One region of the Glutamicibacter sp. MOO4 genome, then DNA from elsewhere that is predicted to be linked to it. Evidence: predicted binding sites of a transcription regulator. Region 1 holds the regulator's gene; the other holds the start of a gene.
The links. The regulator HrcA, encoded in region 1, represses chaperone genes, less so after heat shock. The targets are predictions, from matches to a motif close to TTNGCACTCGNNNNNNNCGAGTGCNAA.

Region 1 (4,396 bases):
CGACCCAAAGCGTGTGCCTCAAGCTGTTGCTTGGGCTCGTGAAGCCGGTCTAGATGTGAGTGTTGATCTGATCTATGGAACTCCGGGGGAGTCCTTGGAGGATTGGCGCACCAGCATCGAGGCAGCACTGAGCTACGAGCCAGATCATATTTCGGCTTATGCGCTGATCATCGAAGAAGGAACCAAACTTGCGGCGCAGATTCGTCGCGGGCAAGTACCTAATATTGACGACGATGACCACGCAGAGAAGTACCAAATGGCCGATGACATGTTCGCGGCCGCCGGTTTCTCTTGGTACGAGGTCAGTAACTGGGCTAAAACGCCAGCCAATGCATGCCAGCACAACATCGCCTATTGGACGGGCGGTGACTGGTGGGGAGCAGGCCCTGGCGCTCACTCCCATGTTGGCGGTCTGCGTTGGTGGAACGTGAAGCATCCTGCGGCCTATCAGCAGCGCATGGATGCAGGGATCTCTCCAGGCCACGGTCGAGAGTACCCTGATGCCGATGCAGTTCAGCTAGAACGCACCATGCTGCTGACGCGCCTGAGTTCCGGTATGCAGATCAGCGATCTAGATGAAGTTGGCCGCAAAAAGATTGCTGGCTTGATCGCGGACTCACTGATCGATCCTAAGGCTGCCTTTGGCGGAACTTTGGTGTTAACGCAAAGAGGCCGGCTATTAGCCGACCTCGCAGTGCGCGAACTTCTCGATTTCTAAATCTGCAAAGTTCTACTTCATCAAGCGCAAGTTGTACTTGTAACGGTAAGGGTTGCCCTTGTTGGCTTGGATTCCCGCAAGGGCACCCGAAACCGTCATGAATACCCAAAGCGCTACGGCCAGTACAGAGAAGACCCAGCCAACAATCGGCACGATGGTCAGCACGTTTAACACGATAGCCAGAACGGTCAGCGGCAAGGTGAAGTTGAATGCTTCCTTGGATTCCTGAGCGGTAAACGCACCACGATCCCGGAACACAGCGAAGATAATAGCAGCCGGGATGCAGCCAAGAACTGCGCCGAAGTGAGCCATCGTTGACCACAGACGATCCTCAGTGGGAGTCAATGGCTGCGCAGAAGTTTGAGAGCCCTCAAAGCGGGAGTCATCCGAAGACTGCGTCTGGCGTGAAGTCACTATTATTCCTTGCTGTGGGGTTGTTGGTCATACCAATCATAGCCGGGTCTGCGCCGCAGGCTGGGAGTTTACGACGCGCTAATCCAACTATTAGTTATTTGTTAAGTAACCGTAATCTTCGGTGGTGAGGAAATCGATTAGTTCCTCAATCCTGCCCAACAGTTGTGGCTCTAGCTGCCCATAGTGTGAAACCGTAGACAAGATCCGCTGCCAACCAATGCCGATGTCCTCGGCAGTTTCGTGAGGCCAGCCGAAGGCCTTGAGGATACCGGTCTTCCAATCGGTACCCTTCGGGATCACCGGCCACGCTCTGATCCCCAACGTGGCGGGTTTGATCGCTTGCCACACATCGATGTAGGGGTGGCCGAGAATCAAAACGTTATTTGCTGCGCCGGGAACTTTTAGCGCTTCCGCCACAATGAGGGACTCTTTGGAACCGGCCACGAGGTGATCCACGAGGATACCAAGGCGACGTTCGGGGGATGGGGCGAAGTCACGGATCGCACCGGCTAGATCGTCCACACCATGCAGAGGCTCAACAACGATGCCTTCAACACGTAAGTCGTGGCCCCAAACCTTTTCAACCAGTTCCGCATCGTGTTTACCTTCAACCCAAATCCGACTGGCACGAGCCGCTCTTGCCTTGAGCCCGGACACGGCTCGGGAGCCAGAAGCGGAAACCAGGTTTTTAGGTGCGGCCACTTTTGCTACCGGGTCAATCATCTCCACGGGTTCGCCCTCAAGGAAAAAGCCAAACCCTGCTTGGAATGAGCGAGACTTGCCGTGGCGGTCCTCCAAAACAATGATTCGCATGCCACCAGATTTTTCGGTGCGTATGACTTCACCCACCCAGCCGGAAGAGACATCTTCGAGAATCATGCCCAGTTCAATGGGGACCTGGCGGAGTTTTTTGGGTGCTGGTGCACTCAGATCTTGCGGTCCCCAGGAGTAATTTGCCACGTACGGCCTTTCGCTGTGATCGAATACGCTCAAAAACCAATGCTAGCAACCGTTGAACGTATTAGACTTGGCACTTGACAGGTTAGAGTGCCAAACCCTTCACATGGGGATTGTTAGGAGGTGCTGTGGTGAGTGAGCTAAGGCGTTTGGATGTTCTGCGAGCAATCGTAGAAGACTACGTCCAATCCCGGGAGCCAGTTGGCTCCAAGGCGCTGCTCGACCGGCACAACCTCGGCGTCAGCGCAGCGACCATCAGAAATGACATGGCGTTGCTGGAAGAGGAGGGGCTGATTGCTGCCCCGCATACCTCTTCGGGACGCATCCCCACCGAAAAGGGCTACCGGCGTTTTGTGGACGAGATCGGCGAACTTAAACCGCTCTCTCGGGCTGAACGCGATGCGATCAACAAGATCCTCGATAGTTCCAATGACCTCGACGAGATGCTCAAGAGCACCGTTCGGTTATTGGCCCGGTTAACTAACCAGGTCGCGATGATCCAGGTGCCGCACTACGACATGGCTTCGCTGAAAAATCTTGAACTAGTTGCCTTGGGCAGTGCTCAGGTATTGATGGTCATGATCGCGTCCAATGGGACCGTGGATCAGCGAATGCTGGCTGTGTCGCGAGTGTACTCGGAGACTGAACTGGCCGATTTGAAGCTGTGGTTATTGAACAGCTTCGAGGGTGTGCAACTGGCAGAGTTGCGTGGAAAACTAACCCGTGCAGGGCTTAGCGCCCAGCAACAGTCGGATCCATTGGTGGACAGCGTTTTGCTTGCGTTGGAGGAAATGGCTCAAGCTGCCAATACTCAACGCATCATCATGTCGGGAACGGCAAATCTGGCCCGAGTGGAAGGCGACTTCCCGCTGAGCATCACCCCAGTGCTTGAAGCGCTGGAGGAACAAGTAGTGTTACTTAAATTGTTCTCTGAGCTAGAAGCCGATTCTCGTGGTGTGGCCGTAGCCATCGGCACCGAACACCACTATGGTCAGCTCTCTGAGGCCGCGGTTATTGCTACTACTTATGGTTCGGACGTGCGCAACAAGCTTGGCGTGCTCGGCCCAACCAGAATGAACTATCCGACCTCGATGGCCTCGGTGCGGGCTGTAGCCCGTTACCTGTCGAAGATTTTGGCGAACTAACAACGCTGGTATCACACCCAGCATTTTTTGAATTTTGCATTTTTAGGAAAGGACACGGCGAACAACGTGAGCTCGCATTACGAGACCTTGGGCGTTGCCAAGGACGCGACCCCGCAGGAAATCAAGAGTGCCTACCGCAAGCTGGCACGTAAGCTACACCCGGACGTGAACCCAAGCGCGGATGCCTCCGAGCAGTTTAAAGCTGTGACGCACGCCTACGAGGTCCTTTCTGACCAGACCAAGCGTTCGAACTACGATTCGACCGGAGATGAAAACGGTAATGGCCACCCAGGCTTTGGTGGTGGCGGCGGACAGGGCTTCGGCGGATTCGGCGACATCTTTGAACAGTTCTTCGGTGGCGGACAGGCCCAAGGCCCAGCATCGCGCACCCAGCCAGGTCGAGACGCACTGATCACCATCACCATCGATCTGGAAGATGCGGTCAAGGGCACCGTGTACCCATTGGAGATGGAAACCGCGGTCACCTGCAAGACCTGCAACGGCTCTTGCACCCGCGAGGGAACCAGCCCGGTCACCTGCGACATCTGCCATGGTGCCGGTCAGGTTCAGCGCCCAGTGCGTTCCTTCCTGGGCCAAATGATGACGGTGGAAACCTGTGCTGCTTGCCACGGCTTCGGTACCACCATCCCGGACCCTTGCTTGGAGTGCAACGGCGAAGGCCGCGTTCGCGAACACGTTTCGAAGTCGCTGAACGTTCCTGCCGGCGTGGATTCGGGAACTCGTATCCAGCTGCGTGGACAGGGTGAAGCTGGCCCGGGCGGTGGCCCGAACGGCAACCTGTTTGTTGAGATCGATGTACGACGCCACAAGATCTTCGAGCGAGCACAGAGTGATCTTCACGCCAAGATGACCATGCCAATGACCGCGGCAGCACTCGGTTCAGAACTGAAGCTGGAAACCTTTGATGGCGAACAGCCGATCAATGTTGACTCCGGTGCACAAGACGGCGACACCATCACCCTTCCAGGTCTTGGTGTTCCTCGTCTACGCGGTGGCAAGCGCGGCGATATCATCGTCCACCTGCAGGTAGAAACGCCAACCAAGCTTGACGCTGCCCAGCGCGACTTGCTCGAACAGCTGGCAAAGCTGCGCGGTGAGGAAATGAGCGCAGGACGTGTTGAGCACTCCGGCGGCATGTTCT
Region 2 (4,396 bases), 1.1 Mb from region 1:
ATCGCCTCAATAACCGGAGCCCAACCGAATTTCTGGTGCGCCCCGGCCTGGCCTGCGGACACTGACAGGACCTGATTTAGCAGCAGTACGCCCTGGGACTGCCAGGCGCTTAGGTCCGGATGAGCGACCGGAGCGATACCAAGATCAGCCTGAAGTTCCTTATAGATGTTGCCCAGCGAACGGGGTAATGGGCGGACCGGCTTATTGGCTGCGAAGGCCAGACCATTGGGGTGCCCCGGTGTGGGGTACGGATCTTGGCCAATAATCAGGACTTTGACTTCGGCCAATGGCAATGCCAGTGCGCGAAACATCACCTTAGGCTCGGGCAGGATCACTTCGCCCTGAGCGGAGCGTTCGGCCAATTTGATGGCTAGATCACGAAGAATATTGTCCGTAGCCGATAGCGGTACTACCCAATCAGTGGCGATGAAACCCTGATCTGACATGGATTGAGCTCCGTGGAAAAAGGGGAAATCACCCGGGGCATACACCGCAGCCTGCGGGGGCAGTGGAGCGTCAAAAAGGGCTTGTTGCATTTCATCCATAGGTGCAATTGTGCCGTTTTTCTGGCGTGCCTGTGCCCGGCCACACGGCGATAGGCATGCTGATTGGTTAGAATATCGGTGGTATGTCTACCAACGGTGGAGTACAAGCATGGCCGAGACACATAAAAACTGAGCTGAGGACCGAGGTGAGAACGCATGGCAGAGAACGAGTTATTGGCAGATTTTGTAATGAATCCAGACTCGGAACTTGATGAGCGTTCACAACAGATCCTGAGCTTGGAAAAGTTGTGGTGGAAGTATGCGGGAGCCAAGGAACAAGCGATCACCAAGCAGTTTTCTATGTCTCCAACCAACTACTATCAGCTGCTGAACCAGCTGATAGAAACGGATGCGGCCATGGCCTACGACCCGATGCTGGTAAAGCGACTACGCAGAACACGTTCAACAAAACGTCGTGTGGGCGGTAAGGTCGGCTCGGGGAGATAACCCAGCCTGCCGTGACCAGTTAGACCTCGAGCAAGGACAAGAATGACCAACTACCCGCGTGACGAATTTGATCGCGTACCGGAGTTCAACACCCGTGTGGGTTCACACCACGCACACGGATGGGCGCAGTCTGCTACCTCAAAGTCGACCGGTGGCAAGTTGCTGTGGGTAGTGTTGGCTGCCGTGATCGTGCTGATCATCGGTGCTGCGTCCTTTGTCTTTGCTCCGCAACTCAAGGACAGCATCGCCGGAGCCGGTGGAAGCGAAAGCACTTCGCCCACCGATGAAAATGAATCGCAGGAGCCAAGCTCCAGCGAATCCGCTTCTGAGTCCAGCACCATTGATGACGCAGATGTCCTGTTTGATCAACGCATCGGTGTTTACAACGCCGCCAGTGTTGCTGGGGTAGCCAGTGCTGGCAAAGAAGCCGTGACTGAAGCCGGCTTCACCAACATCGTGACCGACAACTGGAACAAGCCTGCCGAGACTTCGACGGTTTATTACATGTCAGAGGCCGAACGGATCACCGCAGAAAAAGCGGCCGAAGCCCTAAATATTGACGATGTTTTGCAGACCGAGAACGTCCCTAATCGAGTCACTGTGGTCATCGGATCCGATGACCCGCTGGAACTGAACAAATAATTCAGTAACAATTCAATTCGCTCAGAGCCGATCGGCTTGCACTCGCCATGCGAGAGTGCCAATATTTGTATTAGCACTCTTGCGTTGCGACTGCTAACGCCGGTCGGCTTTTGCGTTCCTATTGGAATTTTGAAGCCGCGGTCTAGCCAAGTACGGGCAGGGTGCTGAGAATACCTCAGATAGCGAGAGCTGAAACGGTCGCTGGCCAGATGCCGCACCGGAGAACTCGTCCGTCGCGGGCGCTGTCTGTCGGTTGCATTTTCGCAAAATCGTCCCGAAAGGACCGAAAGCCACTATGGCCAAGATGATTGCATTTGACGAGGAAGCACGCCGCGGACTCGAGCGCGGACTGAACACCCTCGCTGACGCGGTAAAGGTAACCCTCGGCCCACGCGGCCGCAACGTCGTATTGGAAAAGAAGTGGGGCGCCCCTACTATCACCAACGACGGTGTGTCCATCGCTAAGGAAATCGATCTCGAAGATCCTTACGAGAAGATCGGCGCAGAGCTGGTCAAGGAAGTTGCCAAGAAGACTGACGATGTTGCCGGTGACGGTACCACCACCGCAACCGTACTTGCTCAGGCACTGGTCAAGGAAGGTCTGCGCAACGTTGCTGCAGGCGCTGACCCAATCGCACTGCGCCGCGGTATCGACAAGGCTGTAGAAGCCGTCACCGCTGAGCTGTTTGCTGCTGCTAAGAAGATCGAGTCCAAGGAGCAGATCGCTGCTACCGCTTCGATCTCCGCAGGCGACACCGAAATCGGTGGCCTGATCGCTGAAGCTCTCGACAAGGTCGGCGAGCAGGGCGTTATCACCGTTGAAGAATCCAACACCTTCGGCCTGGAGCTGGAGTTGGCAGAGGGTATGCGCTTTGACAAGGGCTACATCTCGGCTTACTTCGTCACCGACACCGAGCGCCAGGAGACCGTTCTTGAGGATCCATACATCCTCATCGTGAACTCCAAGATCTCCTCGGTTAAGGACATGGTGACCCTGCTGGAGAAGGTCATGCAGTCGAACAAGTCGCTGCTGATCATCGCCGAAGACGTTGAAGGCGAAGCGCTGGCTACCCTGATCTTGAACAAGATCCGTGGCCTGTTCAAGTCTGTTGCTGTTAAGGCTCCAGGCTTCGGTGACCGCCGCAAGGCAATGCTCACCGACATCGCACTGCTTACCGGTGGCCAGGTTGTTTCCGAAGAAATCGGCCTGTCCCTAGATAACGTAGGCCTCGAAGTTCTAGGTACCGCCCGCAAGGTCGTTATCACCAAGGACGAGACCACCATTGTTGAAGGTGGCGGCGAAGCCGACGCAATCGAAGGCCGCAAGGCTCAGATCGCAGCCGAGATCAAGAACACCGACTCGGACTACGACCGCGAGAAGCTGCAGGAGCGCCACGCAAAGCTCTCCGGCGGTGTTGCTGTGCTGAAGGCCGGCGCTGCAACCGAGGTTGAGCTCAAGGAGCGCAAGCACCGCATCGAAGACGCCGTGCGTAACGCAAAGGCAGCCGTTGAAGAAGGCATCGTCGCCGGTGGTGGCGTTGCATTGATTCAGGCTGGTGCTGCTGCATTCGCCAAGCTTGAGCTGGAAGGCGACGAAGCAACCGGCGCGAACATCGTTCGTGTTGGCATCGAAGCTCCACTGAAGCAGATTGCACTGAACGCTGGCATGGAGCCAGGCGTTGTCGCCGACAAGGTCAAGGGCCTGCCTGCTGGCCACGGCCTGAACGCTGCAACCGGTCAGTACGTGAACCTGCTTGAAGCTGGCGTCAACGACCCAGTGAAGGTAACCCGTTCGGCACTGCAGAACGCTGCTTCTATCGCTGGCCTGTTCCTCACCACCGAAGCTGTTGTTGCAGAGAAGCCAGCACCTGCTGGCTCTGCCCCAGCTGGTGGCGATGACATGGGTGGCATGGGCGGAATGGGCGGCTTCTAATAAGCCCCCTGCTGCAGATGTAGCGCATTAACTAAGCTGATGGCCTGGTACCCACAAGGTACCAGGCCATCAGTTTCTTAACCAGCGCAAAACAAGTGCTAGAGCCAGGTGTGGAGCAAATTCAATTCCCGGTTCAGGTTGGCACGAGCAGCTAATTCCCAAAGTTCGCGTCCGTCTTGCGTACCGTAGATTGAAGCCTTGGACACCAGGGCCGAGAGAATCTTGATGCGCCCGGCAGCCAGCACGCTTTGTGGCAGGTGCGCATATTCTTGATAGATCGCCTGAGCATAGCGTTCATAGGCCGGCTGGGGCCGGGCCAAAACTTCTAGATCTGCGTCGCACAGAATCCGTCCCAGGACGTTAGACTCAGCAGGATCATGGCTAGCGGTGAGCATCACCAGTTCGCTGATTCGGGCAACCGAGGCGGATGAGAGTATGCCCTCCAAGAGTTCACGGGCGAGCACCGCAGACTTAAATTCATCTTCGCTTGTGCCGTCGTAGACCGCATCGTGGAACCACGCAGCCAACTGCAGTTGCATCAGTTCTTCACTGTGCACCTTGCCCTTAGCCAGCTGGTCAATGGCTTCGAGCACAGAGAGCAGATGAACGCGGTCGTGATAGTAGCGATGGGCTTGGGACCACATTTTCAGTAGTTCCTTACCCATGCGCGGTTCGGTGGGTAGGGTGTGAGCCCAGCGACGTAGCAAGATACCATCGAGTTTTTCTGGACGATACTTGGCTGGGATGCGTAATCCTGAAGAGACCAGGGTGCGCACTAGCTGGCCACCGCTGACCTCTTGTGCGCCTGCCTGAACCAACTGCGCGTAAC

Region 2: groL (chaperonin GroEL) is a predicted target of HrcA. The motif match lies at 1,705-1,731, and genes of this name have one in related genera.

The regions. Positions count from the first base shown of each region.
Region 1 covers NZ_CM167800.1:1,183,481-1,187,876, reverse strand. The annotation lists gene hemW (radical SAM family heme chaperone HemW) at 1-718, shown strand, start outside; gene AC1Z3F_RS05410 (DUF4870 domain-containing protein) at 731-1,132, opposite strand; gene AC1Z3F_RS05405 (DUF3097 domain-containing protein) at 1,223-2,092, opposite strand; gene hrcA (heat-inducible transcriptional repressor HrcA) at 2,221-3,234, shown strand; gene dnaJ (molecular chaperone DnaJ) at 3,301-4,396, shown strand, end outside.
Region 2 covers NZ_CM167800.1:69,481-73,876, forward strand. The annotation lists gene AC1Z3F_RS00340 (uracil-DNA glycosylase) at 1-446, opposite strand, end outside; gene AC1Z3F_RS00345 (DUF3263 domain-containing protein) at 702-992, shown strand; gene AC1Z3F_RS00350 (LytR C-terminal domain-containing protein) at 1,035-1,634, shown strand; gene groL (chaperonin GroEL) at 1,930-3,567, shown strand; gene AC1Z3F_RS00360 (DUF4031 domain-containing protein) at 3,666-4,396, opposite strand, start outside.